4 regions of the Streptomyces sp. NPDC012466 genome follow, and region 3 is predicted to be linked to each of the others. Evidence: riboswitches for the same ligand, from Rfam matches in the RefSeq annotation. Region 3 holds a riboswitch; each other region holds the start of a gene.
The links. Region 3 has a riboswitch for cobalamin ahead of ACFY9E_RS33145 (cobalamin biosynthesis protein). Riboswitches for the same ligand answer to the same signal wherever they lie in the genome.
Positions count from the first base shown of each region.

Region 1: it holds a riboswitch for cobalamin, as region 3 does, so the genes downstream of both, ACFY9E_RS35305 (ribonucleoside-diphosphate reductase subunit alpha) here and ACFY9E_RS33145 (cobalamin biosynthesis protein) in region 3, are expected to answer to the same signal.
Region 2: it holds a riboswitch for cobalamin, as region 3 does, so the genes downstream of both, ACFY9E_RS00835 (energy-coupling factor ABC transporter permease) here and ACFY9E_RS33145 (cobalamin biosynthesis protein) in region 3, are expected to answer to the same signal.
Region 4: it holds a riboswitch for cobalamin, as region 3 does, so the genes downstream of both, ACFY9E_RS21665 (ABC transporter substrate-binding protein) here and ACFY9E_RS33145 (cobalamin biosynthesis protein) in region 3, are expected to answer to the same signal.

Region 1 covers NZ_JBIBEQ010000012.1:199,682-206,813, forward strand. Annotated here, with positions in the region: gene ACFY9E_RS35280 (ABC transporter permease subunit) at 1-523, opposite strand, end outside; gene ACFY9E_RS35285 (extracellular solute-binding protein) at 611-1,891, opposite strand; gene ACFY9E_RS35290 (GntR family transcriptional regulator) at 2,204-2,968, shown strand; gene ACFY9E_RS35295 (DUF3311 domain-containing protein) at 3,127-3,393, shown strand; gene mctP (monocarboxylate uptake permease MctP) at 3,390-5,018, shown strand; cobalamin riboswitch at 5,208-5,341, shown strand; gene ACFY9E_RS35305 (ribonucleoside-diphosphate reductase subunit alpha) at 5,465-7,132, shown strand, end outside.
Region 2 covers NZ_JBIBEQ010000001.1:173,623-180,754, reverse strand. Annotated here, with positions in the region: gene ACFY9E_RS00840 (energy-coupling factor ABC transporter substrate-binding protein) at 1-252, opposite strand, end outside; gene ACFY9E_RS00835 (energy-coupling factor ABC transporter permease) at 249-950, opposite strand; cobalamin riboswitch at 980-1,165, opposite strand; gene ACFY9E_RS00830 (protein kinase) at 1,295-2,686, opposite strand; gene ACFY9E_RS00825 (MFS transporter) at 2,981-4,288, opposite strand; gene ACFY9E_RS00820 (ABC transporter permease subunit) at 4,285-6,162, opposite strand; gene ACFY9E_RS00815 (ABC transporter substrate-binding protein) at 6,183-7,132, opposite strand, start outside.
Region 3 covers NZ_JBIBEQ010000011.1:53,762-60,893, reverse strand. Annotated here, with positions in the region: gene cobN (cobaltochelatase subunit CobN) at 1-2,509, opposite strand, end outside; gene ACFY9E_RS33150 (cobyric acid synthase) at 2,506-4,014, opposite strand; gene ACFY9E_RS33145 (cobalamin biosynthesis protein) at 4,016-4,951, opposite strand; cobalamin riboswitch at 5,051-5,209, opposite strand; gene ACFY9E_RS33140 (hypothetical protein) at 5,326-5,547, opposite strand; gene ACFY9E_RS33135 (inorganic phosphate transporter) at 5,582-6,829, opposite strand.
Region 4 covers NZ_JBIBEQ010000005.1:563,096-570,227, forward strand. Annotated here, with positions in the region: gene ACFY9E_RS21640 (YigZ family protein) at 202-828, opposite strand; gene ACFY9E_RS21645 (histidine phosphatase family protein) at 838-1,398, opposite strand; gene ACFY9E_RS21650 (hypothetical protein) at 1,395-2,114, opposite strand; gene ACFY9E_RS21655 (ATP-binding cassette domain-containing protein) at 2,215-3,012, opposite strand; gene ACFY9E_RS21660 (iron chelate uptake ABC transporter family permease subunit) at 3,009-4,007, opposite strand; gene ACFY9E_RS21665 (ABC transporter substrate-binding protein) at 4,137-5,153, opposite strand; cobalamin riboswitch at 5,222-5,412, opposite strand; gene ACFY9E_RS21670 (CoA-binding protein) at 5,495-5,923, shown strand; gene ACFY9E_RS21675 (amino acid permease) at 6,057-7,132, shown strand, end outside.

The DNA.
Region 1 (7,132 bases), on a different contig from region 3:
GCTTGCTGAGCAGGGCGTTGAAGACGCCGTAGTCCGAGTCGAAGAGCCACTTGAAGACCGTGGTCGCGACGATCACCGGCATGCCCCAGCTGGCCACCAGCACGATGTTGATGAGCATCTTCAGCCAGCCGGAGACCCGCTGGAGCAGCAGGGCGAGCGTCATGCCGATCACCATGGTGAAGACGACGGCGCCGGCCGCGAAGACGATCGTGCGCAGGACGACGGCCCAGAACTCGCCGTCGCCCAGCACCTTGGCGAAGTTGTCGAACCCGACCGTCTCGGCCGGCTGGAAGCCCCACAGCTGGGACTGCCCGAAGTTCTGGAAGGACAGGGTGACCAGCCGGACCAGCGGATAGCCCATGACCAGGGCGAGGATCAGCAGGCAGGGCGCGAGCAGCAGCCAGGGGGCGAAGGCCCCGCCCGACGTGCGCTGCCCGCGGGGCCGCCGGTCCTTCAAGGGCGGCGGCGGTGCCTGCCGCGGTGGCGGCACCTTGGCGGGGGTGGTGGTGTCTGCGGCACTCATCGCGCGCTCCTTGGCGGTCCCTCAGGTCGTACGAGAATCAGGGCCCCGTCCCGGACTGCGGGGAGGCGACGGGGCCCTGTGCTCAGGTCACTTGGTGTTGATGACCTTGTCGATCGCCGCGTCCGCGTCCTTGGCGGCGGCCTCGACGGACTTCTTGCCGGTGCCGATGCTCTGCAGCATGGTCTGCAGGATCTGGGCCTTCTCGACCTGGCCCCAGCCGGGGGCCATCGGGACGAACCAGTTGGACTCGGCCGCGGTGGCGGGCACCGCCGTCTTCGGGTCGTTCTTGAGCGTCGCGAGGTCGGTCTTGTTGTTGGGCAGGTTGCCCTTGGCCATCAGGCCCTTCTGCCCGGAGGAGCCGGTGAACGCGTTGATCCACTCGGCGGCCAGGGCCTGCGCGTCGGACTTCACCGGCACGGCGAGGTCGGAGCCGCCGAGGAAGACGGGCATGTTCTTGCCGGACGGGCCGGGCATCACGAAGTTCTCGAGGTTGCCCTTGAGCTTGCCGGTCTTGTCGTTCTTCGGGTCCTCGGCGGTGGCGCCCTCCCAGGCGGCCGCGAAGATCATGGCGGACTTGCCCTGGCCGTAGACGATGTAGCGGTCGGACTCGTCCTTGGTCTTGTCGCCGTGCATGTAGCGGTCGACGACGTTCTTGAACTCGGTGAGGCCCTTGAGGGACTCGGGTGAGGAGAGGGAGGCCTTCCACTGGCCGCCCGACTCGGTGGCGATGGCGCCGCCGGCGTCGTAGACGAAGGACATGGCCGCGTACCAGTCGCGGGTGGGCTGGTACCAGGCGTTGTATTTGTCGCCCTGCTTCTTCTGGATCTTGTCCAGGGCGCCGGTCAGTTCCTTGTAGGTCTTCGGCGTGGACTTCACCCCCACCGAGGCGGCGACGTCCTTGCGCCAGTTGGCGACGCGGCCGCCGGCGTAGTACGGGACGCCGTACGTTTTGCCCTCGTAGGTCACCGAGGCCTTGAGGCCGTCCAGCCAGGCATCCGCGTTGTCGAACGTGCCCTGGTCGAGGGGGGCGAAGGCACCCTTGACCATGTAGCCGAGCATCTCGGTGTTGCCCATCTCGACCACGTCGGGGGCCTTGTCGGTGGCGAGGACGGCGTCGAGCTTGGCGTTCTTGTCGGGCCAGCCGTAGTACTCGTGGTTGATCTTGACGCCGGGGTGCTTCTTCTTCACCGCCGCGTCGGCGGCCTTCACCAGTTCCGGCCAGTTGTTCTGGGCGTCGACGGTGAGCCAGACGGTCAGCTCCTTGGCGTCAGCGCCCTTGTCGGAACCCCCGCCGCCCTCGCCGCCGCACGCCGCGATGGAGACCATCATGCCCGCGATACCGATCGCGGCTGTCAGCTTGCGCTTCACGCCACCCTCCTCAGGGATCCCACAACCCCCCTGGCTCCCCGCAGTGAACGTGGGGCCGGGCCTGGACCAATGGTGTAGACCAGTACGGGGAGCTTGGACCAGACCAGCAGGCCTGTCAAGGCTCCCGATACAGCCCTGACCAGCCGTTATGCGACCTACATATGCAGGAACCTTTAAGTAAGAAGCCAGCGGAAACCCGGGTGGACACGGCATACTGCGGGTAGACCACAGGGAATGGTGGACTAGACCAAAAGAGGCGCCGACGGTATACAAGTGGGATCGTGTCGGCAGACCGAGCCGGGAAGGCGGAGCATGAGCACCGACGTCAGCAGTGCGGAGAACGAGAACGGGGTGCCCGTCCGTACCGCGCGCGTGCCCAAGTACTACCGCCTGAAGAAGCACCTGCTCGACATGACGGAAACCCAGGCGCCCGGCACACCGGTCCCGCCCGAGCGCACACTGGCGGCGGAGTTCGACACCTCACGCACGACCGTGCGCCAGGCGTTGCAGGAGCTGGTCGTCGAAGGCCGGCTGGAGCGCATCCAGGGCAAGGGCACGTTCGTCGCCAAGCCGAAGGTCTCGCAGGCGCTGCAACTGACCTCGTACACCGAGGACATGCGCGCCCAAGGCCTCGAACCCACCTCGCAGCTGCTGGACATCGGCTACATCACCGCCGACGACCGTCTGGCCGGGCTGCTCGACATCACGCCCGGCGGGCGCGTGCTGCGCATCGAGCGGCTGCGCATGGCCAATGGCGAGCCGATGGCCATCGAGACCACCCACCTGAGCGCCAAACGCTTCCCCGCCCTGCGCCGCTCCCTGGTGAAGTACACGTCCCTGTACACCGCGCTCGCCGAGGTCTACGACGTCCGTCTCGCCGAGGCCGAGGAGACCATCGAGACGTCCCTGGCCACCCCGCGCGAGGCCGGCCTGCTCGGCACGGACGTCGGCCTGCCGATGCTGATGCTCTCCCGGCACTCGCTGGACCGGGACGGCCGGCCGGTGGAGTGGGTGCGGTCGGTGTATCGGGGCGACCGGTACAAGTTCGTGGCCCGGCTGAAGCGGCCCGCCGACTAGGGGCCCCGGGCAGGGGTTTCGCCGCTGCTGAGGGCTGCTGCCGGGGCCTGGTTTCGGTTGGGTACCGCATTGCGGACGAGGGGTTCCGTTATCGCCACACCCTGACCTAGATTGCCTGCGCATTACACAGGTGATCACCAAGGGGACGGAGCCGCCTGATGTCGCAAGCCCCAGAAGTCAGCAGAGGGCCGGTGGTGACGCCCATGCGCGTCGTCATCGCCGTCTGCCTCATAGCGCCGTTCGTGGCCATGCTGTGGGTCGGTTCGTACGCGAAGACCGACCCGGCCTTCATCGGGATCCCGTTCTTCTACTGGTACCAGATGGCGTGGGTGCTCATCTCCACCGTCCTGACGATGATCGCCTACAAGCTGTGGCAGCGTGACCAGCGCGCCCGCTCGGCCGCGAAGGGCGGTGCGTCGCAGTGAAGGACGGCGTGAACGGCGTCGCACTCGGCGTCTTCATCTTCTTCTTCCTGGCCGTGACGGTCATGGGCTTCCTGGCCGCGCGCTGGCGCAAGGCCGAGAACGAGCACAGCCTCGACGAATGGGGCCTGGGCGGCCGCTCGTTCGGCACCTGGATCACGTGGTTCCTGCTGGGCGGCGACCTGTACACGGCGTACACCTTCGTCGCCGTCCCGGCCGCGATCTACGCGGCGGGCGCGGCCGGTTTCTTCGCGGTGCCGTACACGATCCTGGTGTACCCGCTGATCTTCACCTTCCTCCCCCGCCTGTGGTCGGTCTCCCACAAGCACGGGTACGTCACGACGTCCGACTTCGTGCGCGGCCGCTTCGGCTCGAAGGGCCTGTCGCTCGCGGTGGCCGTGACCGGCATCCTGGCGACGATGCCGTACATCGCGCTCCAACTGGTCGGCATCCAGGCCGTGCTGGACGTGATGGGTGTCGGCGGCGGCGAGAACACCAACTGGTTCATCAAGGACCTGCCGCTGCTGATCGCGTTCGGCGTGCTGGCGGCGTACACGTACTCGTCGGGTCTGCGGGCCCCCGCGCTCATCGCGTTCGTGAAGGACACGCTGATCTACATCGTCATCGCGGTGGCGATCATCTACATCCCGATCAAGCTGGGCGGCTTCGACGAGATCTTCGCCAAGGCCGGCGAGGCCTACAGCCAGACCAACCCGGCCACGGGTGCGCCGCGCGGCGCGCTGGTGCCGGCGGAGGCGGGCCAGTGGACGTACGCCACTCTGGCGCTGGGCTCCGCCCTGGCCCTCTTCATGTACCCGCACTCGATCACGGCGACGCTGTCCTCGAAGAGCCGTGAGGTGATCCGCCGCAACACCACGATCCTGCCGCTGTACTCCCTGATGCTGGGGCTGCTCGCGCTGCTCGGGTTCATGGCGATCGCGGCCGGCATCAAGGTGCAGAACGGGCAGCTGGCCATTCCGCAGCTGTTCGAGACGATGTTCCCGGACTGGTTCGCGGGCGTGGCGTTCGCGGCGATCGGCATCGGCGCGCTGGTGCCCGCGGCCATCATGTCCATCGCGGCCGCGAACCTCTTCACCCGCAACATCTACAAGGACTTCATCAAGCCGGACGCCACACCGGCGCAGGAGACCAAGGTCTCCAAGCTGGTCTCCCTGCTGGTGAAGGTGGGCGCCCTGGCCTTCGTCCTCACCATGGACAAGACGGTCGCCATCAACTTCCAGCTCCTGGGCGGCATCTGGATCCTGCAGACCTTCCCGGCCCTGGTCGGCGGCCTGTTCACCCGCTGGTTCCACCGCTGGGCGCTGCTCGCGGGCTGGGCGGTCGGCATGATCTACGGCACGGTCGCCGCGTACGGTGTGGCCTCCCCGACCCAGAAGCACTTCGGCGGCTCCGCGAAGGAGATCCCCGGCATCGGGGAGATCGGCTACATCGGCCTCACGGCGTTCGTCCTGAACGTCGTCGTCACCGTCGTCCTGACCTTCGTCCTGAGGGCCGTGAAGGCTCCCGACGGCATCGACGAGACCGAGCCGGAGGACTACACGGCGGACGCGGGCGACCCCGGGGTCCAGGTGGAACTCCCGCCCGCCACCGCCGGTTCGGCCCACTGACGTCAGGGGCACCAACCAGCGCACACCACCCGCAGCGGGCCACCGTGACCGACCGTCACGGTGGCCCGCTGTCGTATGTGATGCCCGGGGTCTCTCACGCGGCTCCCGGACATCACTCTGGTGACCTACCAGTTGACGCTCTGAAACCAGCGCGACACAACATCTGGGGGTGCCATGCGCGCCTGGCACAAGATGTATGCTCATGCTCGCTGTCGCCGCAGGGGAATCCGGTGCGAATCCGGAACTGTCCCGCAACGGTGTACTTGTGCATGTTTCGTGCACAGGAGTCAGTCCGAGGACCTGCCGACAGCGCACCCGGCCACCCGGCCGGTGTGCCCTGACGTCCGGGCCTCGTGGAATGGGCCGGTGGACGCGGCGCCGTGTGCGTTCGCGTGCTGCCCCCTGCCCTCGACGAGGCCCCCGTGCCGAGCGAGGGAGAGCCCCACGTGACCATCGCGCCAGCCGAACCGGTCTCAGCCGCCGAAGAAGTGCAGGACGCTCCCGGAGCCGCGTTGCTGCGGACCCTGACCGAGCTGACCGCCGACCTCCCCGACACCGACCCCGGCCGGGTCGCCGCCGCCGCACTGCGCGGCCGGTCCGCCCGGGCGGACGAGACGGAGTTGCGGGAGCTGGCGACGGAGGCCGCGGCCGGTCTGATCTCCGAGGACCCCGCTTACTCCCGGCTGGCCGCCCGGCTGCTGACCATCGGCATCCGCGACGAGGCCGCCTCGCAGGGCGTCACCTCCTTCACCGAGTCCGTCGCGGTCGGCCACCGCGAGGGCCTCATCGCCGACCGCACCGCCGAGTTCGTGCGGCTGCACGCCGCCCGGCTCGACGCGCTCATCGACACCGGCGCCGACGACCGCTTCGGCTACTTCGGCCTGCGCACCCTGCACAGCCGCTACCTGCTCCGGCACCCGATCACCCGCAAGGTCGTCGAGACGCCGCAGCACTTCATGCTGCGCGTCGCCGCCGGTCTGGCCGAGGACGACACCAGCCGCTCGGTGGACGAAGTCGCCGCGCTCTACGCGCTCATGAGCCGCCTCGACTACCTCCCCTCCTCCCCCACCCTCTTCAACTCGGGCACCCGGCACCCGCAGATGTCGTCCTGCTACCTCCTCGACTCCCCCAAGGACGAGCTGGACTCCATCTACGACCGCTACCACCAGGTGGCCCGGCTGTCGAAGCACGCCGGCGGCATCGGACTCGCCTACTCCCGCATCCGCGCCCGCGGTTCGCTGATCCGCGGCACCAACGGGCACTCCAACGGCATCGTCCCGTTCCTGAAGACCCTCGACGCCTCGGTCGCCGCCGTGAACCAGGGAGGCCGTCGCAAGGGCGCCGCCGCCGTCTACCTGGAGACCTGGCACTCCGACATCGAGGAGTTCCTGGAGCTGCGTGACAACACCGGTGAGGACGCCCGCCGTACGCACAACCTGAACCTCGCGCACTGGGTGCCGGACGAGTTCATGCGGCGTGTGAACGCCGACGCGCAGTGGTCGCTGTTCTCCCCCTCGGACGTGCCCGAGCTGGTCGACCTCTGGGGCGAGGAGTTCGACGCCGCCTACCGGGCGGCCGAGGCGAAGGGGCTGGCGAAGAAGACGCTGCCCGCACGCGAGCTGTACGGCCGGATGATGCGCACCCTCGCGCAGACCGGCAACGGCTGGATGACCTTCAAGGACGCCGCCAACCGCACCGCCAACCAGACGGCCGAGCCTGGCCACGTCGTCCACTCCTCCAACCTCTGCACGGAGATCCTGGAGGTGACCGACGACGGGGAGACGGCGGTCTGCAACCTGGGCTCGGTCAACCTCGGTGCCTTCGTGAGCGACGGGGACCTCGACTGGGAGCGCCTGGACGAGACCGTCCGCACGGCCGTGACCTTCCTCGACCGGGTCGTCGACATCAACTTCTACCCGACCGAGCAGGCGGGCCGCTCCAACGCCCGCTGGCGTCCGGTCGGCCTCGGCGCCATGGGCCTGCAGGACGTCTTCTTCAAGCTGCGCCTGCCCTTCGACTCGCCCGAGGCCAAGGCGCTGTCCACCCGTGTCGCCGAGCGCATCATGCTCGCCGCCTACGAGGCTTCGGCCGACCTCGCCGAGCGGAGCGGCCCG
Region 2 (7,132 bases), on a different contig from region 3:
GAGGACTCCGGCACCGAGAGCCGCCTGGAGGGCGAACAGAGCCGACTCGATCTCTCCGGACGGCGGCTCGTACAGCGGCGAGAACCACGGCTCGTAATCCGGCTTCAGCTCGGTGATCGCCGTCTCGGCCTCGGCATCGGATCCCGTGAACGGCTCCTTCTTGTGGTCGCCGAGGCCGAGTGCCAGGGGCAGCACCGCGAGCGCGGCCACGGCGAACAGCAGCACCAGGTTGATCTTCGTGTTCCTGCTCATCGGGCCACCGCCTCGGTCTCGGTCCGGGTCTGCTTCTTGGTGAGGAGTACGCCCAGCCGGGTCAGTTCGCCCTTGCTGGACTGCACCAGCAGCCGCATCACGAGCACGGTCAGCAGGCCCTCGCTCACCGCGAGCGGGATCTGGGTGACGGCGAAGATGGAACCGAACTTGCCGAGCGCGCCTAGGAATCCGCTGCCCGGGTCGGGGAACGCGAGCGCCAGCTGCACGCTGGTGACGCAGTAGGTGGACAGGTCGGCGACGAACGCGCCGGAGAACACGGCCACCATCAGCGGCGCGTTGAAGCGCCGCAGCAGGGCGTAGACGGCGTATCCGGCCCAGGGACCGACGATCGCCATCGAGAAGACGTTGGCGCCGAGCGTGGTCAGGCCGCCGTGCGCGAGCAGCAGCGCCTGGAAGAGCAGGGTGATGGTGCCCAGCACCGCCATGATGGGCGGCCGGAACAGGATGGCTCCGAGGCCCGTGCCGGTGGGGTGCGAGCAACTGCCGGTGACGGACGGCAGTTTCAGGGCGGACAGGACGAACGTGAAGGCGCCGGACGCACCGAGGAGCAGGGTGCTCTCGGGGTGCTCGCGCACTTCACGGGTGAGCGACCGGACCCCGTGGACGACGAACGGCGCCGACGCGACGCCCCAGGCGACCGCGTGCGCCGGAGGAAGGAAACCCTCGGCAATGTGCATGGCTCAGCAGACCCTCTCCAGCACCTCGTGGATGGTTGACGCGCCTTGGCCGGTCTCCTGGCTGACGGGTACCACCGCCCGAACTCCGCCTTCCCGGGTCGCGAGGACCCAGTGGCTGCCCGTGAGGGCCGGAGCCGGACTTCCCGATTCACAGTGGCGAGGGCCGCACCGGCATCACACCGGATTTCCCGTTCACCAAGGCCTGGTGACAATAAGGCCGGGGTAAGGGCGATGACAAGCCACCCCTGGGGGCGCGCGAGGGGGCGCCCGCTCGCACACCGGCGCATCCCCCGGCTGATCCACGCGCTGCGGGAAGGGTCCCGTCACGCGATGTCCGGGCCGTGTCAGTCGTCGCCCCCGTCGTCTCCGCCGTCGTCGCCCTCCCCGCCTTCCCCGGCGGGGCCCGGCTTCTCCGGCTTCGGCTGCTCCGGGCCGCCGTCGCCCGCTTCCCCGGCGGGAGCCGGGGTGCCGGACGCGGGCGCGGGAGGGGGCGGGGAGGCGGCCGGCGTGGACGGAGTGACATCGGCCACGGTGCCGGTGCCCGGCGTGCCGGCGGCCCCCGGAGCGGCTGCCGGGCCGGCGTCCTGGTCGGGGGAGACGGACGTGGCGGAGTCGGTGGCCGGCGTGGCGGCGGGGCTGCTCGCGGACGGGGACGCGTCGGGTTCCGTGCCCTCCGCGGTGGTGTCGGGCGAGAACCAGCGCATGCCGAGGAGCATCGCGGCGAGGAAGAGTGCCGCGGCGGCGGCCGTCGCGACCACCCGGGAGCGGTTGCCGGGGCCGCCGCGCCCGCGTGAGCGCCCCGAACGACCCGCCTGGGCCGCCCGGGCCGCGGTGCGGTGTCCCGTGGTCGCGGGCAGCGCGTACGTGGTCGGGCTGCTGGTCTCGGCGGTGTACGGGCCCGGCCCGGCGGACGGCGCCGCGGACGCGGTCTTCGGCCGCAGCGGCGGCGAGACCTCCGGCAGCGGCTCGGGCAGGCCCCGCCAGGCGCCCCCGGTGAACCACTCGGCGGCCTGCTGGGCGGTGGGACGGTCCTCGGGCTGCTTGGCGAGCAGGCCGAGGAGGTAGTTCTCGAACGCCGGCGGCAGTCCGGAGACCCCGAGTTCGCGAGGCGGCACGGGAGCCGAGTCGAGATGCTGGTGGAGCAGGGCGACGGCGGTGTCGGCCTGGAACGGCGGGCGGCCGCTGAGGAGCTGGTAGAGCACGCAGCCCAGGGAGTACATGTCGGAGGCGGGCCCCGCGGGCTTGCCCAGGGCCCGTTCGGGCGCGAGGTAGAGGCCGGTGCCGACGATCTGGCCGGTGGCGGTCAGCGCGGCGCCGGGGTCGTCGAGGAACCGGGCGATGCCGAAGTCGCCGATCTTCAGCGTGCCGTTGGCGTCGAGCAGCAGGTTGGCGGGTTTGACGTCGCGGTGCACGATGCCCTGCCCGTGCGCGGCGGCGAGCCCCGCGGACGCCTGCGCGGCGAGATGGGCCACCCGCTCGGCGGGCAGCGTGCCGGAGCCGTTCAGCACCCCGGCGAGACTGTCGCCCTCGACCAGCTCCATCACCAGGTACAGCCGGTTGTCGAACTCGCCGAAGTCCAGGACGCCCACCACGTTGGGGTGGTTGAGGCGCCCGGCGGTCTGCGCCTCCAGACGGAACCGGGAGGTTGCCGTGGCGTCGGTGTCCTGGGGCAGCAGCAGCTTGACGGCCACCGCTCTGGCGAGCGTCTCGTCGTACGCACGCCAGACCTCTCCCATTCCACCGCGCCCGATCTCAACATCCAGCCGGTAGCGGCCCGCTAGCAGCACTCGTCCTCGTCTCATGCGTGTGGGAAGGTCATCGCCGCAGGCCGAACTCCCCGCTTCCGCACGGGGATTGGTGGGGGGGTGCCGCAGCCGACCCAGGATACTGGCGCGGCACGGCCCATGATCGCCACAGTGGTCTCCCCGGACGGTGCGCTCCCGGAGATCCCCGAGCGGGGAGAGCGTCCGCCGGGGTGACACTCCCGCGCGCCGGTCGCCGGGGCGCGCCGGGCGCCTCCCGGCGCCGTATCAGGCCGCCGCGCCCGCCCCCTCCGCCCGGCGCGGCAGCAGGGCCACCGCCAGGGCGGGTACGGCCGCGAGGGCCAGCCACGGCACGGCGGCCGGCAGGTCCAGGTCGAGCAGGGAGCCCGTGGCCGCGCTGCCGGCGAGGACGATCAGGCCGGAGACCGACGACAGCGCACCCATGTAGAGGCCGAGCCGGCCCTCTTCGGCCAGGTCGGGCACCCAGGCGCGGGCGGCGGGCACGACCAGCATCTGACCCACCGTGAGCAAGATCACGAAGCCCGCGGCCGGCAGCAGCCCGGCGACACCCGTCCAGCCCGCGGGCCGCGCCACGGCCACCACCGCGAAACCGGACGCGATCAGCAGCAGCCCCGCGGTCATGGAGTGGCGCAGATCGAGCCGGTCGCCAACCCAGCGCGTCACCGGCAGCTGGGTGAAGACCACCAGCACGGAGGACAGCGCGAAGAGCCAGGACAGGGGCGCCTGGGAGCCGGTCGCGCGCTGCACCTCGTCCGGCAGGGCCAGGTACAGCTGGTTGTAGGCGAGGAGATAGGTGCCGTACGCGCAGCACAGGGCGAGGAAGCGGCGGTTGCGCAGCAGGACGCGGGCCCCGCCCCGCTCCCGGACGCGGACCCGGCCGGGGATGTGCTGCGGCATCAGCCACAGGTGCCCGGCGAGGACGAGCACGAACACCGCGGCACCGGCGAGGCACGCCGTGCGGAAGTCGACGGCGAGCAGCAGCGCGCCGAGCAGCGGCCCGACGAACGCCCCGGCCTGGCCCGCCACACTGAACAGGGCCAGGACCCGGGTGCGCGGGCCGTGCCCGTCCTCCTCCCAGACCACCGCCTGGCGGGCCACCTCGGACTCCACGGCGGGGGAGAACAGCGCGGCGGCGAAACCGATCACCAGCACCGCCCCGATCACGGCCCCACCGGTCTGCGCGTACCCGAGCCAGGCGAACCCGGCGATGCGCAGCACACAGCCCGCCAGCACCACCGGCCGCACCCCGAACCGGTCGACGAGCCAGCCGCCGACCACGAACAGGCCCTGCTGGCTGAAGGTGCGCAGCCCGAGCACGAACCCGACCAGCCACCCCGCCATGCCGATCGCGGTGCCGAGGTGCTCGGCGAGGAACGGCAGGACGGCGTAGAAGCCGATGTTGAAGGCCAGCTGGGTGAGGATCAGCAGCCGCAGCAGCGGTGACAGCTCCTTGCAGAGCCGCCAGGTGCTCTCGCGCGGCGGCCGGGACGCCTCCTTGCCGGTGGACGCGCGGGCGGTCTTGCGGGCCAGTACGCGGGAGATGAGATCGGTCATCGTTCTTCTGTCGGTGAGGCGGACACAGGGGTCAGGAGGGCGTCGGGGCGGTCCGGCCGCCGCTGCGGGGCGGGGGTGCCCCGGTCCCCGGGCGGTAGGGCCGGGGCCGTGGGCCGGGTGCGCCGCCGGGGCCGTCGCAGGCCGCCGGCGGCCGTCACCGCGAGCGCCCCGAGCAGGGCGAGCACGGCGGCGGGGAAGAGGACGGCCCACGGGGCGCGCTCGGCGTACGGCTGGTTCTCGGCCAGCAGCAGGCCCCACTCGGGGGACGGCGGCTGGGCGCCCAGCCCGAGGAAGCCGAGCGCGGCGAGGCTCAGGGCGATGCCCGGCAGCCGGAGCAGGGCGTGCCGGGCGACCGGGGGCAGGACGGCGGGCAGCAGTTCGTGCCGGAGCAGGTACCAGCGGCCGGCGCCCAGGGCCCGGGTGGCCGTCAGATGGACGGTCGCCCGCTCCTGCCGCAGCAGCGAGGAGGTGTGCGCGGCCAGCGGGGACCAGGCGACGACGGCCACGGCCAGCGCGGGCGTCCAGGGCCCGCTGCCCGCGATGCCGGTGACGAGGAGGCCGGCCAGCACCGGCGGCAGCGCGCTGAGGGTGTCGACCAGCGGTCCGGACAGCCTCGGCAACAGGCCCAGCAGGAGCCCCGCGACGAGGGCTGCGGCGCTCACCGCGAGGGCGAGGCCGAGGGTGGTCAGCGCCCCGTGGGAGATCCGGGCGAGGACGTCCCGGCCGAGGGCGTCCGTCCCGAAGGGGTGTGCCACGGAAGGGGCTCGCAGCCGGGCGAGCGTGTCCAGGGCGAGCGGGTCGCGGGGCAGCCCGAAACCGATGACGGCCGCCAGCAGCCCGCCGTAGAGCAGCGGGAGCGCGCGGGGCGCGGGCGGCCGGGGCCGGTGCAGGGACTGCAGGGCGCCGTCGCGCAGCGCCGGCCCGATCAGCAGCCGGGCGGCGAGCCGGGCGAGGACCCCGGCGGTGGCCGCGACCAGTACGAGGGCGAGCGTGCCGGTCTGCAGGACGGGCAGGTCCTGGGCGAGCGCGGCGTGCAGGGTGAGCCGGCCCAGGCCCGGGATGTCGAAGATCTGCTCGACGGCGACCGATCCACCGGTCAGACCGACGACGAACAGGCCCAGGTTGGGCAGCAGTCCGGGCACGCAGCGGCGCACCGCCTGCCGCGCCACGGACCTCTGCGGAACACCGCGTGCCGCGGCCGCCATGGCCCAGGGTTCCGCGAACGCGCCGGGCAGCAGGTCGTCGAGCATCCGTCCCAGGACCGCCCCGGCGGGCAGGCCGAGGGCGAGCGAGGGCAGCACCATCCACTGCGGTCCGTACCAGCCCAGCGCGGGCAGCCAGCCCAGTTGCACGCCGATCACCGAGACCAGCACCGAGGCGACGAGGAACTCGGGCAGCGCGGCCAGCACGGCCGTCGCCGTCCCGCCGGGACGGCGCGCCCCGAGCCGGCCGCGCGCGCCCAGCCGGAGCGTACGGGCGCAGACGGCGGCGGCCGTGCCCGCGGCGACCACCAGGGCACCGGCCATCAGCAGCAGCGACACGCCGAGCGCCGGCGCCACGCCCGGCAGCACCTGGCTGCCGGACACCCACGACGTGCCCGCGTCCCCGTGCAGCAGCCCGGCCAGCCAGCGGCCGAGCAGCGGCAACGGGCCGTCGTCGAGGCCCAGTTGGTCCCGGATGGCGCGCAGGGTCTCGGGAGTGGGGTCGCGGTCCGCCGACCGCGCCCTGAGCACGGTCAGCGCGGGATCCGTACGGGACAGCCACGGCAGCAGGCCGATCCCGCACACCAGGGCGGCCACGAGCGCGGTCCGCCACAACAGTGCCGGGGCGCCGCTGCGGGCCAGTGCGCGCAGACCCGCGGCGGCACGTTTCATCGGGGGCGACGTGTCGTTGTTCAGCGCCGGGTCCCCGTACCGATGAGGGTGCGCTCGTACGGATCGGGCAGCGCGCCCTGCACGGTCGTCGCGATGCCCGCGACGAGCTTGAGATGCACCAGCGGGATCACCGAGTCGGTGCCGAGGACGGCCGCCTCCGCCTTCATGGCGGCGTCCTGCCGCTCGGCCGTGTCGGACTCGTTCTGGGCGGCGGCGACCAGCTTGTCCACGTTCTTGTCGCACAGGAAGGACAGGTTGTTGGAGCCGTCGCAGGTGTAGTCGCTCGCGAGGACCGTGACCGGGTCGCCGGTGTCCAGCATCATGTTGCGGGAGAAGACGACGGCGTCGAACTTCCCGGCCAGCATGTCGCCTTCGAGGCGTGCGTACGTACGCACCTCGAGCTTCACCTTGAAACCGGCCTTCTGCAGCTGCTGCTGAAGTATCTGGGCGGCCTCCGGCATCTCGGGCCGGTCGGTGTAGGTGGCGAGGGTGATGCCCTTGCCCTCGGGGTCCGTCGCCTTCGCCCGCCCGGTCGGCTCGGTCCGCTTGCCGGCCGCCCAGGTCAGGGCGGGCCCGTAGAGGCCCTGGGCGGGCACGGCGTATCCCTCGTAGGCGCCCTTGGCGATGACCGAGGTGTCGATCGCCTCGCGTGCGGCTGCCCGCAGCCCCGCGTCGGTGAAGGCGCCGGACTTGGTGTTGAGGTAAAGGCTGGTGTTGCGCGCGGTGTTGACCTCGTGGACGTCGTCCTCGTCCAGGGAGGCGACCTGGGCGACGGGAAGGGACTCGGCGATGTCGACGTCGCCGGTGCGCAGGGCGTTGGCGCGGGCGGTGCCGTCGGAGACGAACCGGGCGGTGACGCCGGCCGCCTGGGCCCGGCCGCCCCAGTAGTCGTCGAAGCGGTTCAGTGTGGCCTCGGTGTCACCGTCGATCTTGGCGAGTGCGAAGGGGCCGGTGGCGGTGCCGACGACGT
Region 3 (7,132 bases):
ACGGAATGGCCTTGGGGTCGACGGAGTAGAAGTTCCGGCCCGTCGGCAGGACGTTGACGAGCCCGCGGGTCGGCGAACCGGACGGTCCGGCCGGGACGTAGCCGCCCTCCAGGGCCCGCAGGATGTGCCCGATCTCGTCGGTGGTCTTCTCCAGCCGCGGCACGACCTCGGCGCAGGCGAACTCCAGCACGGCGACGGCCTCGGGCAGTTCGGTGCCGAGGACCTCCCGGATCAGCGGCGCGCTCTCGGCTACCGCCCAGCCGCGCTCCTCCATGCCCTCCGCGATCCGCCGGCACAGCTGCTCCAGCAGGTCGATCGCGTCGGCGGCGCTGCGGGCCGGGCCGTCCACCAGGTCCGTCAGCTCGACGGGCACCTTCACCGGAGCGCCCGGCTCGGCCAGCAGTTCCTTCTCCACCAGCCCGAAGTGCCGCGCCAGCGAGGCCCTGAGCCCCGGCAGCGCGTTGGCCTGCCCGCCCCACACCTGCGAGGCGCGCAGCACGGCCAGCACGAGGTTGACGCGCGGCTCACCGACCGGCCCGCCGCCCAGGATGTGCAGACCGTCGCGGATCTGCACGTCCTTGATCTCGCACAGATAGCCGTCGATGTGCATGACGAACTCGTCGAACGCCTCGTCGTCCGGCTGCTCGTCGACATGCAGGTCGTGGTGGAGTTCGGCCGCCTTGACCAGCGTCCAGATCTGGGCGCGCACGGTGGGGGCCTTCGTCGGGTCCAGGTCCGAGACGAGCGCGTACTCGTCGAGGAGCTGCTCCAGCTTGGCCAGGTCGCCGTAGGTGTCGGCGCGGGCCATCGGCGGCACGAGGTGGTCGACGACCGTGGCGTGCCCGCGCCGCTTGGCCTGGGTGCCCTCGCCGGGGTCGTTGACGATGAACGGGTAGATCAGCGGCAGGTCCCCGAGGACCGCGTCCGGCGCGCAGCCGCCGCTCAGCCCGAGGCCCTTGCCCGGCAGCCACTCCATCGTGCCGTGCTTGCCCATGTGGACGATGGCGTCCGCGCCGAAACTGTTCTCCAGCCACCGGTAGGCCGCCATGTAGTGGTGGGACGGCGGCATGTCCGGGTCGTGGTAGATCGCGATCGGGTTCTCGCCGAAGCCGCGCGGCGGCTGGATCATCACGACGACGTTCCCGAACTGCAGGGACGCCAGCACGATGTCGTCCCCGTCGACGTAGAGGCTGCCCGGCGGCTCGCCCCACGCCTCCGTCATGGCGTCCTTCAGCTCCGGGTCGAGCTTCTCGAACCACGCCCGGTAGTCGGCCAGCGGCACCCGCGCGGGCGCGGCGGCCAGCTGCTCCTCCGTCAGCCACTCCACGTCGTGCCCGCCGGCGTTGATGAGCCGGTGGATCAGCTCGTCACCCTCGTCCGGATGTCCCTCGACGACGTACCCGGCGTCCCGCAGCGCGTCCAGCACCCGCACCGCCGAGGCCGGGGTGTCGAGCCCGACCGCGTTGCCGACCCGGGAGTGCTTGGTCGGGTACGCGGTGAAGACCAGAGCCAGCTTCTTCTCGGCGTTCTCCTTGTGCCTCAGCCGCGCGTGCCGTACGGCGATGCCGGCGACGCGCGCGGCCCGCTCCGGGTCGGCGACGTACACGGGCACGTCGTCCGGGCCCTGCTCCTTGAAGGAGAACGGCACGGTGATCAGCCGCCCGTCGAACTCCGGGATCGCCACCTGCATCGCGGCGTCCATGGGGGAGAGGGCGGCGTCCGACTCCGCCCAGGCCTGCCGCGAGGACGTCAGACACAGGCCCTGCAGCACGGGGATGTTCAGCTCGGCGAGGGCGCCGATGTCCCAGGCCTCCTCGTCACCGCCGGCCGAGGCCTGCGAGGCGTGGGTGCCGCCGGCGGCGAGCACGGTCGCGACCAGGGTGTCCGCCTGCCCGAGGATCTCGTACAGCCCCGCGTCCGCGCCGCGCAGCGAACCGCAGTACACGGGCAGCGCGTTGGCGCCCCGCGCCTCGATCGCCTCGCACAGGGTGTCGACGAAGGCGGTGTTGCCGCTCAGGTGGTGGGCCCGGTAGAAGAGCACGCCGACGGTCGGCCGGCCCTCCACCCGGGCGCGCTCGCCGTGGACGCCGTACTCCGGCATCGTGCGCGGCTCGACGAACCCCTCGCCCGTCAGCAGCACGGTGTCGGAGAGGAACCGGGCGAGTTCGGTGAGGTTGTCCGGCCCGCCCTCCACGAGGTACTTCAGCGCCTCGGCCACGACACCGGCCGGGACGGACGACTCGGCCATCAGCTCCGCGTCCGGCACGGCCTCGCCGCCCAGCAGCACGGTGGGGATACCGGAGGCCTTCAGGGCGGCGAGCCCGTCCTCCCAGGCCCGCTTGCCGCCGAGCAGCCGGACGACGGCGATGCCGGCTCCGTCCAGCAGGGCCGGAAGCTCCTCCCGGACGTCCACGCGGGTGGGGTTGCCGATCCGGTAGTCGGCACCGGAGGCGGCCCGGGCCGCCAGCAGGTCCGTGTCGGCGGTCGACAACAACAACACAGTGCTCATGCGGGCGCTCCCGGTGGAATGAAGGGCAGTCCTTGCGGCGCGCCGGACTCGATGAGCCGCCACAGCGCGTCCGTGTCCGCGTGCTGTTCGATCAGATCGCCGAGCCGGTCGAGCTGCTCCTCGCGCAGCGCGGCGAACGAGGTGTCCGGAGCGGGCACGAAGCGGCGGCCCGCGGCGGCCGCCACCTCCCGCAGGAACGCCCGCCGGAAACCGTCCGACTCCAGTGAGCCGTGCCAGTGCGTGCCCCAGGTCTGGCCGACCCGGCACCCGTCCAGGAAGGGGTCCCCGCCGGTCACGTCGGCGACCCCGTGGTGGATCTCGTAGCCCTCGACCTGCTGGCCGAGGGCCTCGCCCGCCGGCCGGGTGAGGGTCTTCTCGCGGGCGAACCGCACCCGCACGGGCAGGATCCCGAGCCCGTCGACGTGACCCTTGCGGCTCTCGACGTCGTCCTCGATGTGCTCGCCGAGGATCTGGAAACCGCCGCAGATGCCGAGGACGGGCCGCTGCTCGGCGGCCCTGCGGGCCAGCGCGCCGGCGAGGCCGCGCTCGCGCAGCCACTCCAGCGCACGGACCGTTCCCCGGGTCCCGGGCACGATGACGAGGTCGGCGTCGGACAGCTCCTCCGGCCGGTCCACGAACCGCACCACGACGCCCGGTTCGGCGGCCAGCGCGTCCACGTCGGTGAAGTTGGACATGAGCGGCACGGCACAGACCGCGACCCGCAGCACGTCCTCCCCGACCGGCGGGGCGACGACGGACTCCCGCACCGCTCCCCGCAGGGACACCCGAAGCCCGTCCTCCTCGTCGATGCCGAGCCCGTGCCGGAACGGCAACACGCCGTACGTACGCCGCCCGGTGAGGCCTTGCAGCATGTCCAGGCCCGGCTCCAGCAGGGAGACGTCCCCGCGGAACTTGTTGACGAGGAACCCGGCGACGCAACGCTGGTCCTCGGGCGACAGCAGCGCCAGGGTCCCGAAGAACGAGGCGAACACACCGCCCCGGTCGATGTCGCCGACGACGAGCACGGGAAGCCCGGCGTTACGGGCGATCCCCATGTTCACGATGTCCGTCCGCCGCAGATTGATCTCGGCGGGAGAACCGGCCCCCTCACAGATCACCGCGTCATACGTGCCCCGCAACTGCTCCAGACAGTCCAGCACCGTCCCGAGCAGCCTCTGCTGCCGCCCGCCGTGGTAGCCGCGCGCACTCATCTCCCCGACCGGCTTGCCCAGCAGCACGACCTGACTGCTCTGCTCACCCCCGGGCTTGAGCAGCACGGGATTCATCAGCGCGGTCGGCTCGACCCGGCAGGCCTGCGCCTGCATGGCCTGCGCCCGCCCGATCTCGGCCCCCTCCTTCGTCACGAAGGAGTTCAGGGACATGTTCTGCGCCTTGAAGGGCGCGACCTTGACGCCCTGCCGCACCAGCCACCGGCAGATCCCGGCGGTCACGACGCTCTTGCCCGCGTCGGAGGTGGTGCCGGCGACGAGAAGCCCACCGCTCATGTCATTTCCCCCTCTTCAGCAACCGCGCACCGGCGCACACGCCGAGCGCCAGCCAGGTGACGCGCCGCGAGAGCCGCACAGCCCGTGCGACGTCGTGCGTGCCGACGGCACGCCCCCCGGTGTTCAGCACGGGCCGGTCCTCCACCCGCCCGCCGTACGAGAGCGTCCCGCCCAGCCGCACCCCGAGAGCCCCCGCGAAAGAGGCCTCCACCGGACCGGCGTTGGGGCTCGGGTGCTTCGCCGCGTCGGCCCGCCAGGCCCGCACGGCACCCCGGGGATCCGGCCCGGCCAGGGCTGCGAGGACCGCGGTCAGCCGTGCTCCCGGCCAGCCCGCGAGGTCGTCCAGCCGCGCGGAGGCCCACCCGTACCGCCGGTAGCGGGCCGACTTGTGTCCGACCATCGCGTCCAGGGTGTTGACGGCCCGGAACCCGAGCAGCCCCGGCACCCCGCCGACGGCTCCCCACACCAGGGCCCCCACCACCGCGTCGGAGGTGTTCTCGGCGACCGACTCGACCACGGCCCGGGCGATGCCGTCGGCATCGAGGGCCTGCGGGTCCCGCCCGCACAGATGCGGCAGCCGGGCCCGGGCCGTCTCGACGTCACCGGCCTCCAGGGCCCGCCCGATGGCCTGCGCCTCCCGCGCGAGCGAAGTCCCCCCGACGACGGCCCAGGTGGCGGCACCCGTCAGCGCGACGGAGGCGACGGAGGACGTCCGCACGGCCCGCGCGGCGACGGAGCCGAGGGCGACGGCCCCCGAGGTGCACACGGCGGTGTGCAGCGCGCCCCACCCGCGGTGGTCCCGCCACAACACCCGTTCCACGGCACCCGCGGCCCGTCCGAACGCGGCGACCGGATGCCCTCGGCGAGGATCACCGAGCAGCAGGTCACCGATCAGACCGGCGGCGGCACCGTACGCGAAGACGCGACCGGCACCCATGGGCTCAGCCGGCCGGAAGGGCAGGCGGAGGCGGGGTGTTGGAACGGGATCGGCAGCCGCGCATGGCGATACGTGTCCTCACTCAGGGTGTCCACGCCCTGGTTCGACGAGACCGGCGGCGAGAGTTCCTGGCTCCCGGGGATCACTACCCCGGTGACAGTGGCGGGACCGCGCCGGACTCTCACCGGCTTCCTCTCCTGCCGCCGTACTGGCCCCGGCAGTCCACCACGGCCGGCAACCGCCGTCAACTTGCCGTTGACCTGCGAGGGGAGAGTGTGGAGAACCCCACACCGGCCCCTTCCCGCACACGACGACCGGGCGGCGCGGGACCGGAGTCCCGCGCCGCCCGGCGGACACGATGTGCGGTCGGGCCGTCAGGCCACGATCAGGTAGATCCCGTAGCCCACGGCCGCCGCGCACGCCGCGAAGCACGCGTACGCTCCCGTGACCGCGAGCCCGGCGGACCCGCCCTGCGCCACCGCGCGCTCGCGGCGCGACAGGCCGGTGATGCCGAGGGTGAACAGGCCGACGAGGGCAACGGTGACCACGAGGCTGACACCGAAGACGGAGCCGAGGGCCGCCCAGTCGATCTTCATCTCAGAGACTCTTCCTTGTAACCGGTGGGCGGGGTCAGACCGTGGTGGTCGTGGTCGGCGTCCGTTCGGCCGTGGCCTGCGCCGGGAACGAGGGGACCGGCTCCTCGGCGACCGTGCCGCCCGCAGGCGGCGGCGTCACCGCGGCCATCGCGGTGGTCACCACGCCGGCCGGCTCCGCCTCGTCGGCGTCGTTGACGTTGGTGTGGTCGACGACCTCACGCCGGGACAGCTTCCAGATCGCCGCGCTGGAGGCGACGAGGAAGACGGCCACCACGGCGGTGCCCCAGTTGCCGAAGCCGGTGACGTACTCGGCGAGCGCGCCCACCAGGGCCGCCGCCGGGAGCGTCAGACCCCACGCGACGAACATCCGCGTCGCGGTCGACCAGCGGACGACACCGCCCTTGCGGCCGAGCCCCGCGCCCATCACCGAGCCGGACACCGAGTGCGTCGTGGAGAGGGAGAAACCGATGTGGGAGGAGGCCAGGATGACCGTGGCCGCGGAGGTCTGGGCGGCGAAGCCCTGCTGCGGCTGGAGGTCGGTCAGTCCCTTGCCCATGGTGCGGATGATGCGCCAGCCACCCAGGTACGTGCCGAGCGCGATGGCGAGACCCGCCGAGAGGATGACCCACATGGGCGGGTCGGAGTCGGGGGCGACAGCGCCGCCGGCGACCAGGGCGAGGGTGATGACACCCATCGTCTTCTGGGCGTCGTTGGTGCCGTGGGCCAGGGAGACCAGGCCGGCGGAGGCGATCTGGCCGGCTCGGTAGCCCTTCTTGGACGCCTGGCTGTCGGCCTTGCTGCCGAGGGAGTAGGTCAGCCGCGTGGCGAGCATCGCCGCGATGCCCGCGACCAGCGGGGCGGCGATCGCCGGGATGAGCACCTTGGTGACCAGCACGTCGCCGTGCACCGCGCCGACGCCCGCCGAGGCGATCGTGGCACCGATCAGGCCGCCCATGAGGGCGTGGGAGGAGCTGGACGGCAGGCCGACCAGCCAGGTCAGCAGGTTCCAGAGGATCGCGCCGACCAAGGCGGCGAAGATGACCTCGGGACGGATGCCGGCCTCGTCGACGAGGCCCTTGGAGATCGTGTTGGCGACTTCGACGGACAGGAAGGCGCCGACCAGGTTGAGGACCGCGGACATGGCCACCGCAACCTTGGGCTTCATGGCGCCCGTGGAAATGGTCGTGGCCATGGCGTTCGCGGTGTCGTGGAAACCGTTCGTGAAATCGAACGCGAGTGCGGTTACTACCACAATCGCGAGGATCAGCGAGAAGCTTTCCATTTACCCAGGCAATCGTTCGAGGTCGTTGACGGTACGAACGTAGGCAACCTGAGTGAACGGAAGATGAACTGGGAGGGGCGCAGGGGTGACCGCAAAGGGGGGTCGTGACTCCGCCCCGGAACGGCGGTCCCGGCGCCCGTCGGTCAGGCGCCTCGCGCGAACCGCTTCAGCCGATCGAGCGACCCGTCGAAGAGATTCTGGTCACCCGGCAGGGAGCCGCTGTCGCCGGCGCGGGTGATCTGGCCGGCCCCGCCCGGCGAGCCAGGCCGTAGCAGCCGTGCTTCTTGTCGTACGGGTTGTATG
Region 4 (7,132 bases), on a different contig from region 3:
ACCCCGCCCCGACCCGCATGTCTCCCCCTGCTTCCCGCACCACCAGCGCGAGCCGGTACGGCTCGCTGTCAGCACCCACCACGCTAACGCGTGCGGGCATCTGCTCCACCACGAACCTCGGCAAGCCACGCCTGTCCGGCGCCGATTCAGGAGACATGTCCGTATGTGTACCGAGAAAACGCCGCCGGGTGGAGCCGCGCGTCACGCGTCGCCGTACGCCTCCCCGCCCGGTTCGAAGCCGGCCGTCCCGGCGGTGGCGTCGGCGAGCCAGGACCGGAAGGCCTCCACGTCGGCGTCCGGAAGCGCGATCTCGATCGTGACGGCCTCCGCGTAGCGCACGTCGCGGACCTCGCGTCCGGTGGTGCGCAGGTCGTTCTCGAGTTTGCCGGCGCGCTGGTGGTCGACGGTGACCGTGGCCAGCCGGAACCTGCGGCGGGTGCGGGTGCCGAGGCTGTCCAGCGCCTCGCCGACCGCTCCTCCGTACGCCCGGATGAGCCCGCCGGCGCCGAGTTTGACCCCGCCGTAGTAGCGGGTGACGACGGCGACGACGTACCGCATGTCCCGGCGCAGCAGCATCTGGAGCATGGGGACGCCCGCCGTGCCGCCGGGTTCGCCGTCGTCGCTCGCCTTCTGGACGGAGGCGTCGGCGCCGATGACGTAGGCCCAGCAGTTGTGGCTGGCGTCGGCGTGCTCCTTGCGGACCGCGGCGATGAAGTCCTGGGCCTCCTGCTCGGTGGCCGCCGGGGCGAGGGCGCACAGGAAGCGGGAGCGGTTGACCTCGGTCTCGTGCACGCCGGCGGCGGTGACCGTGCGGTATTCGTCCTGCATCCGGCCAGCCTATGCGCGGCCCGGGGGCTGCTTCTTCGCGCCCCGGGGCACGATCACGGACGTGAGCAGCGCGGTGCCGGGGGCGAGGGCCCGCCAGGCGGTGCCGCGCCAGGACAGCACGGCGATCGCCGAGGTGGGGAACTTCGTACGGACCTGCTCCAGGGTGTCGTCGAGGCCGTCACCGGCGAGGGCCAGGACCAGTTCCTCCAAGCCCGGGTTGTGCCCGATCAGGAGCAGGGTCTCCACCTCGGCGGGCACCTCGTGCACGACAGCCAGCAGGCCGGACGGGCCGGCGGCGTAGATGCGGCGGTCGTGCCGGACCGGCGGGGGCGTGCCCCACTCGGCCGCGGCCAGGTCCCAGGTCCGGCGGGCGCGGACGGCGGTGGAGCACAGAGCGAGGTCCGGCAGGAGGTCGGCGTCGGCCAGGACCCGCCCGGCCGCGGGGGCGTCCCGGCGGCCCCGCGGGGCGAGGGGACGTTCGTGGTCGGCGACGTCCAGGGGCCAGGAGGACTTGGCGTGCCGCAGCACGATCAGGCGGCGCAGCGGACCCGCTCCGGCGCGTTCGATCATGACGGTGACCCCAGGTCGCGGGTGAGTTCGAGGCCGAGGAGCCGGTCGGCGTAGGCGTACGTCTCGAAGCGTGCGCCGTCGGCGAGGTCCGGCTCGGTCTCGACGTGGCGCAGGACGTCCAGCACCCCGGGCACGTCCAGGTCGTCCTCCCAGGCGTCGCGCAGCCGCCCCCGCACGTCGTCGGGGATCGGCCGCGAGGGCTGCCGCGCCCAGCGGGCGACCGCGCTGCGCCAGCGGGCGAGGGTGGCGCGGGCGTCGTCGAGGGAGGCCCTTTCCAGCCGGACGGGCGCGCTGTGGTGCCGGGTGAGCAGGGCCAGGCGCAGGGCGGCGGGATCGGAGTGGTCGGGCGGGTCCACCTCCACCGGCGCGACGGCGATCCGCACCCCGTCGGGCAGCGGCCCGTCCTCGGCGGCGACGACGTGGACGACCTGGGCCTCGCCCAGTCCGGCGCCGACGTCGGGGCTGTCCTCGAAGGGGTGCATGCCGAGGCTCGCGGCATCCGCACGCAGTTCCGCCTGCCTGCGGCCGCCGGTCAGCAGCGCCCACACCGGTGTGCCGCCGAGTTCCAGGGCCCGGACGAGGAGGTCCCCGACGAGCAGCACCCGCAGGTTCGTCGTGTCGGAGCCGGGCGCGTGCACCACGACACGGGTCAGGCCCCGGCGGGCCGGGGCGGCGTCGACCGGCTCATGGCTTCGGGCGTCGATGATGCGCAGCACGGGGTGAGCGTAGGCGGGCGGACACGCACACGCGGGCAGGTTCGCCGTTTTCGGGCCACCGTGGCGCGATCGCCCCAACCGGTGGCCTGTCCGGCTCCTCTCAGGCAAGCGTCCCCAGGAACCGCACGTGCGGCCGCCCCTCGTGCCCTTCACGGCTGACATCGGCCCGTACCCCGTACACCTCGGCGATGAGCTCCTCCGTGAGGACGTCCCCCGGAGTGCCCCCGGCCACGACCCGCCCCGCGCACAGCACGACGACCTGATCGCAGTACATCGCCGCGAGGTTGAGGTCGTGCAGGGCGACCACGGTGGTGACCGGAAGACCCGTGACGAGGGTGAGCAGGTCGAGCTGGTGGTGGATGTCGAGGTGGTTGGTGGGCTCGTCGAGGAGGAGTTCGCGGGGTTCCTGGGCGAGCGCGCGGGCGATCTGCACCCGCTGGCGTTCGCCGCCCGAGAGGGTGTGCCAGGGCTGGGCGCAACGGCCGGTGAGGCCCGTGCGCTCCAGGGCGGCGCGCACGGCCCGCTCGTCGTCCGCGGAGGCGGGCGCCCAGGCCCGCCGGTGCGGGACGCGGCCCAGCCGTACGACGTCCTCCACCGTCAATTCGATCTGGGTGTCCGACTGTTGCTCGACGACGGCGAGGCGGCGTGCGACCGTGCGCCGGGGCAGCTCACCGAGTGGTGCGCCGTCGAGCGTGACGACTCCGGAGGTCGGCGTGAGCAGTCCGGCCAGCAGCCGCAGCAGCGTGGACTTGCCGGAGCCGTTGGGGCCGAGGACGCCGACGGTGGAGCCGGGCTCGGGCGCGAGGGCCACGCCGTCCAGGATGAGGCGTCCGTCGGCACGGCGACCGACCCGGTCGGCCCGCAGCCCCTCACCCTTCGAACGCCCGGTGCCGCTCACCGCACCCTCCGCGTCCGGTACAGCACCGCCACGAACGCCGGCACTCCGATCAGCGACGTCACGACCCCCACCGGAACCTCCTGCGGATCGAGGACGGTACGGGCCAGGGTGTCGACCCACACCAGGAACACCGCCCCCGCGAGAGCGGTGACCGGCAGAAGCCGTGCGTGCCCGGGACCGGTCAGGGCCCGGGCGGCGTGCGGCAGGACCAGCCCCACGAAGCCGATCGCCCCGGCCGAACTGACCAGGGCGGCCGTGAGCAGGGCCGTGACGCACAGCAGCACCAGGCGGGTGCGGGCGACGGACACCCCGAGCGCGGCCGCCGCGTCCTGCCCGAAGGCGAAGGCGTCGAGGGTACGCGCGTACGACAGGCACACCACCAACGCCAGGGCCAGCACCGCCAGGCACAGCCACACGTCGGTCCAGCCGGCGCCGCCGAGCGAGCCGAGGAGCCAGAACAGCACGCCGCGGGTCGTCTCGGCGTCGGCGGCGGTCATGACGACGAAGGAGGTGAGCGCGGAGAAGAGCTGCATGGCGGCGACGCCCGCGAGGACGACCCGGTCGGTGGTGCCGCCGAGGGTGTGACTGAGCAGCAGCACCAGCGCGAACGACAGCAGGGCGCCGAGGAACGCCCCGGCGGACACCGGGAGGGCGCCGCCGCCCACGCCGAGGACGACGACGAGGACCGCTCCGGTGGAGGCGCCCGAGGACACTCCGAGCACGAACGGGTCGGCGAGGGGATTGCGCAGCAGCGACTGCATCACCGCCCCGCACACGGCGAGTCCGGCCCCGCACACCGCGGCGAGCAGGGTGCGGGGCAACCGCAGCTGCCAGACGATCCCGTCCCGGATCGGCGTCAGCCCCGAGCTGCCGAGACCCAGGTGGGCGGCGACGACGGACCACACGTCGGCGACCCGGATGTCGGCGGGGCCGATGGTGATGGCCACGGCGAGGGAGGCGGCGAGCGCGACGGCCCCCGCCGCGCCCAGCGCGATCGACCCGGATGTCGGCGGGGCCGATGGTGATGGCCACGGCGAGGGAGGCGGCGAGCGCGACGGCCCCCGCCGCGCCCAGCGCGAGTCCGGCCCCGCGTCGGGCCCCGGGGGCCGGCTCGCTCCGGGTGGTCACTTCACCAGCCCGAACCGGCGCAGCCCCGCGGCCACCCGCTCCACGCCCTCGACGGTGCGGATGGTCGGGTTCATGGCCTGCCCGCTGAGCAGCACGTACCGCTTGTGCCGGACGGCGTCCATGTTCCTGGTGACGGGGTTGGACTCCAGGAAGGCGATCTTCTTCGCGGCCGACTCGGCGGTCTGCGACTTGCGGGTCAGGTCGCCGATGACGAGGACGTCGGGGTCGCGGTCGGCGACCGTCTCCCAGTTGACCTGCGGCCATTCCTCGCGGGTGTCGTCGAAGGCGTTCTTCGCGCCGAGGACCCGGGTGATGATGCCCGGCGCTCCGCAACAGCCGGCCGTGTAGGGCGACTCGGAGTTGGCGAACCAGTACAGGAGGGTGACGTCGGAGGCGTCGATGCCGGCCGTGGCCTTCTTCATGCGCTGCTGGAGGGAGGCCACGAGCTTGTCGCCCCGCTCCTTCACCCCGAACACGGTCGCGAGGTCCCGGACTTCGCCGTAGACGGTGTCGATGCCCAGGGCCTTGTCGCGTGCGCCGTCGCCGCCGCCGGAGTTGTCCTTGCCTGCGCAGTCGGACGGGGAGACGTAGGTGGGGACGCCGAGCTTCTCGAACTGCTCGCGGGTTGCGACGCCGCCCTTGCCGAGGGTGGAGACGAAGGACGCGGCGACGAAGTCGGGGTCGGCGTCCAGGACGCGTTCGAAGGACGGGTTGTCGTCGGCTAGGCGCGGCACCGACGCGTTGGCCTTCTCCAGCCCCTTCATCACCGGGTCGGTCCAGGTCGCGGTGCCCGCGAGGCGGTCGGTTAGACCGAGGGACAGCAGGATCTCGGTGGTGCCCTGGTTGAGGGAGACCGCGTGCCGCGGCGGGGTCTCGACGGCGACGTCGTGGCCACAGTTGACGAGCGTGACGGCGGCCTTCGCCGTCGTGGGTCCGGAGGCGCCGCAGCCGGTCAGGAGCAGGGAGCCGGCCGCGAGCAGGACGGCGGCACGGGCGGGTAGGGCGAGGGACACGGGAACCAGTCCTCAGGCGTCGAGGGCCCATTCGCGGAGCCCGGTCGTACGGTGCTCCCCCGCCGCATGCGGCCGCGGGGGCCGCCAGCAGGTCTTCGGACTCGGGTTCACCCGGATCGGAGCGCCTTCCCGGACGTCCACGAGGGAGTCCAGTGGCCGAGGCCCCGCCCGTCCCCCTCACCGCTGCGCGTCAGTTCCGGATTCGCACCGGATTCCCTGACCCACGTACATGGGTTCGACTGGCCTCGGCAAGCTATCACGGAGGCCGTCCGGGGAATCACCGCGCACCCCGCGCCGTTGACCCGGGAGCAGTTCGTCCACGACTCCCGAGGAGGCCGCCGGTGTACGGCGACGAGGCAACGGTCCGCAGGATTCTCACCGGGCTCGGCGACACCTGGGCCGTGGTGGGCCTGTCGTCGAACCGGCAGCGCGCGGCGTACGGCGTCGCCGCCGTGCTCCAGCGCTTCGGCAAGCGCGTCGTGCCGGTGCACCCGAAGGCGGAGACGGTGCACGGGGAGAAGGGGTACGCGAACCTGGCGGACATCCCCTTCGAGGTGGACGTGGTGGACGTCTTCGTGAACAGCGACCTCGCCGGAGCCGTCGCCGACGAGGCGGTCGCCAAGGGCGCGAAGGGCGTCTGGTTCCAGCTCGGCGTCATCGACGAAGCGGCGTACGACCGGACCCGGGCGGCGGGCCTGGAGATGGTGATGGACCGCTGCCCGGCGATCGAGATCCCACGGCTGTCTCATCACCGCGTACAGGAATCCTGAAGCGTTTCCCACGAAATCCCCGTGCCCGGTCAAGGCTGCACAACTCGTCTTCTGCGGTCGCCTGACCCCTTCCTAACCTGAGGCCTCTTGCTCGCCGAACTCCCCGAGTTCATCTCTGAGAGGCCCCGCATTCATGGAAAGAGACGGCCTGCGCCGGGAGGTCGGGCTGATCGGGCTCATGTGGGCCTCGGTCGGTTCCATCATCGGCTCGGGCTGGCTGTACGGCGCCGAGAAGGCCGTCGTGGCGGCCGGCCCCGCGGCGATCCTGTCCTGGCTCATCGGCGCGGTGGCGATCGTGCTGCTGGCCCTGGTGCACGCGGAACTGGGCGGCATGTTCCCGGTCGCGGGCGGCACGGCCCGCTACCCGCACTACGCGTTCGGCGGACTGGCCGGCATGTCCTTCGGCTGGTTCTCCTGGCTCCAGGCGGCGACCGTGGCACCGATCGAGGTCGAGGCCATGATCGGCTACGCCGGGCACTGGCACTGGGCACAGGGCTTCCAGCACGCGAAGGACGGGACGCTCACGACGAGCGGCTTCGCCGTCGCCGTCGTCCTGATGGCCGTGTTCGTCGTCGTCAACTTCCTCGGCGTGCGGATCCTGGCGCACACCAACAGCGCCGCCACCTGGTGGAAGGTGGCCGTGCCGCTGGCCGCGATCTTCATCATCGCGGCCGGCAACTTCCACCCGGGCAACTTCACCGAGCACGGTTTCGCCCCCTTCGGCGCCCACGGCGTGCTGAGCGCCGTCAGCTCCAGCGGCATCATCTTCGCTCTGCTGGGCTTCGAGCAGGCGATCCAGCTGGCGGGCGAGAGCCGCGACCCGCAGCGTGACCTGCCCCGCGCCACGATCGGCTCGGTCGCCATCGGCGCGGCCATCTACGTCCTGCTCCAGGTCGTCTTTATCGCCGCCCTGCCGCTGAGCTCCTTCGCGCACGGCTGGACCAAGCTCGACTACCCCGGCATCAGCGGTCCGTGGGCCGGACTCGCGACCCTGGTGGGTCTCGGCTGGCTGAGCGCGGTGCTGTACCTGGACGCGGTGGTCTCCCCCGGCGGCACCGGCCTGATCTACACGACGGCCACGTCCCGCGTCTCCTACGGTCTGGCCCGCAACGGTTACGCGCCGAAGCTCTTCGCCCGCACGGACGCGCGCGGCGTGCCGTGGTTCGGGCTGATCGTGTCCTTCGTGACCGGCGTGGTCTGCTTCCTGCC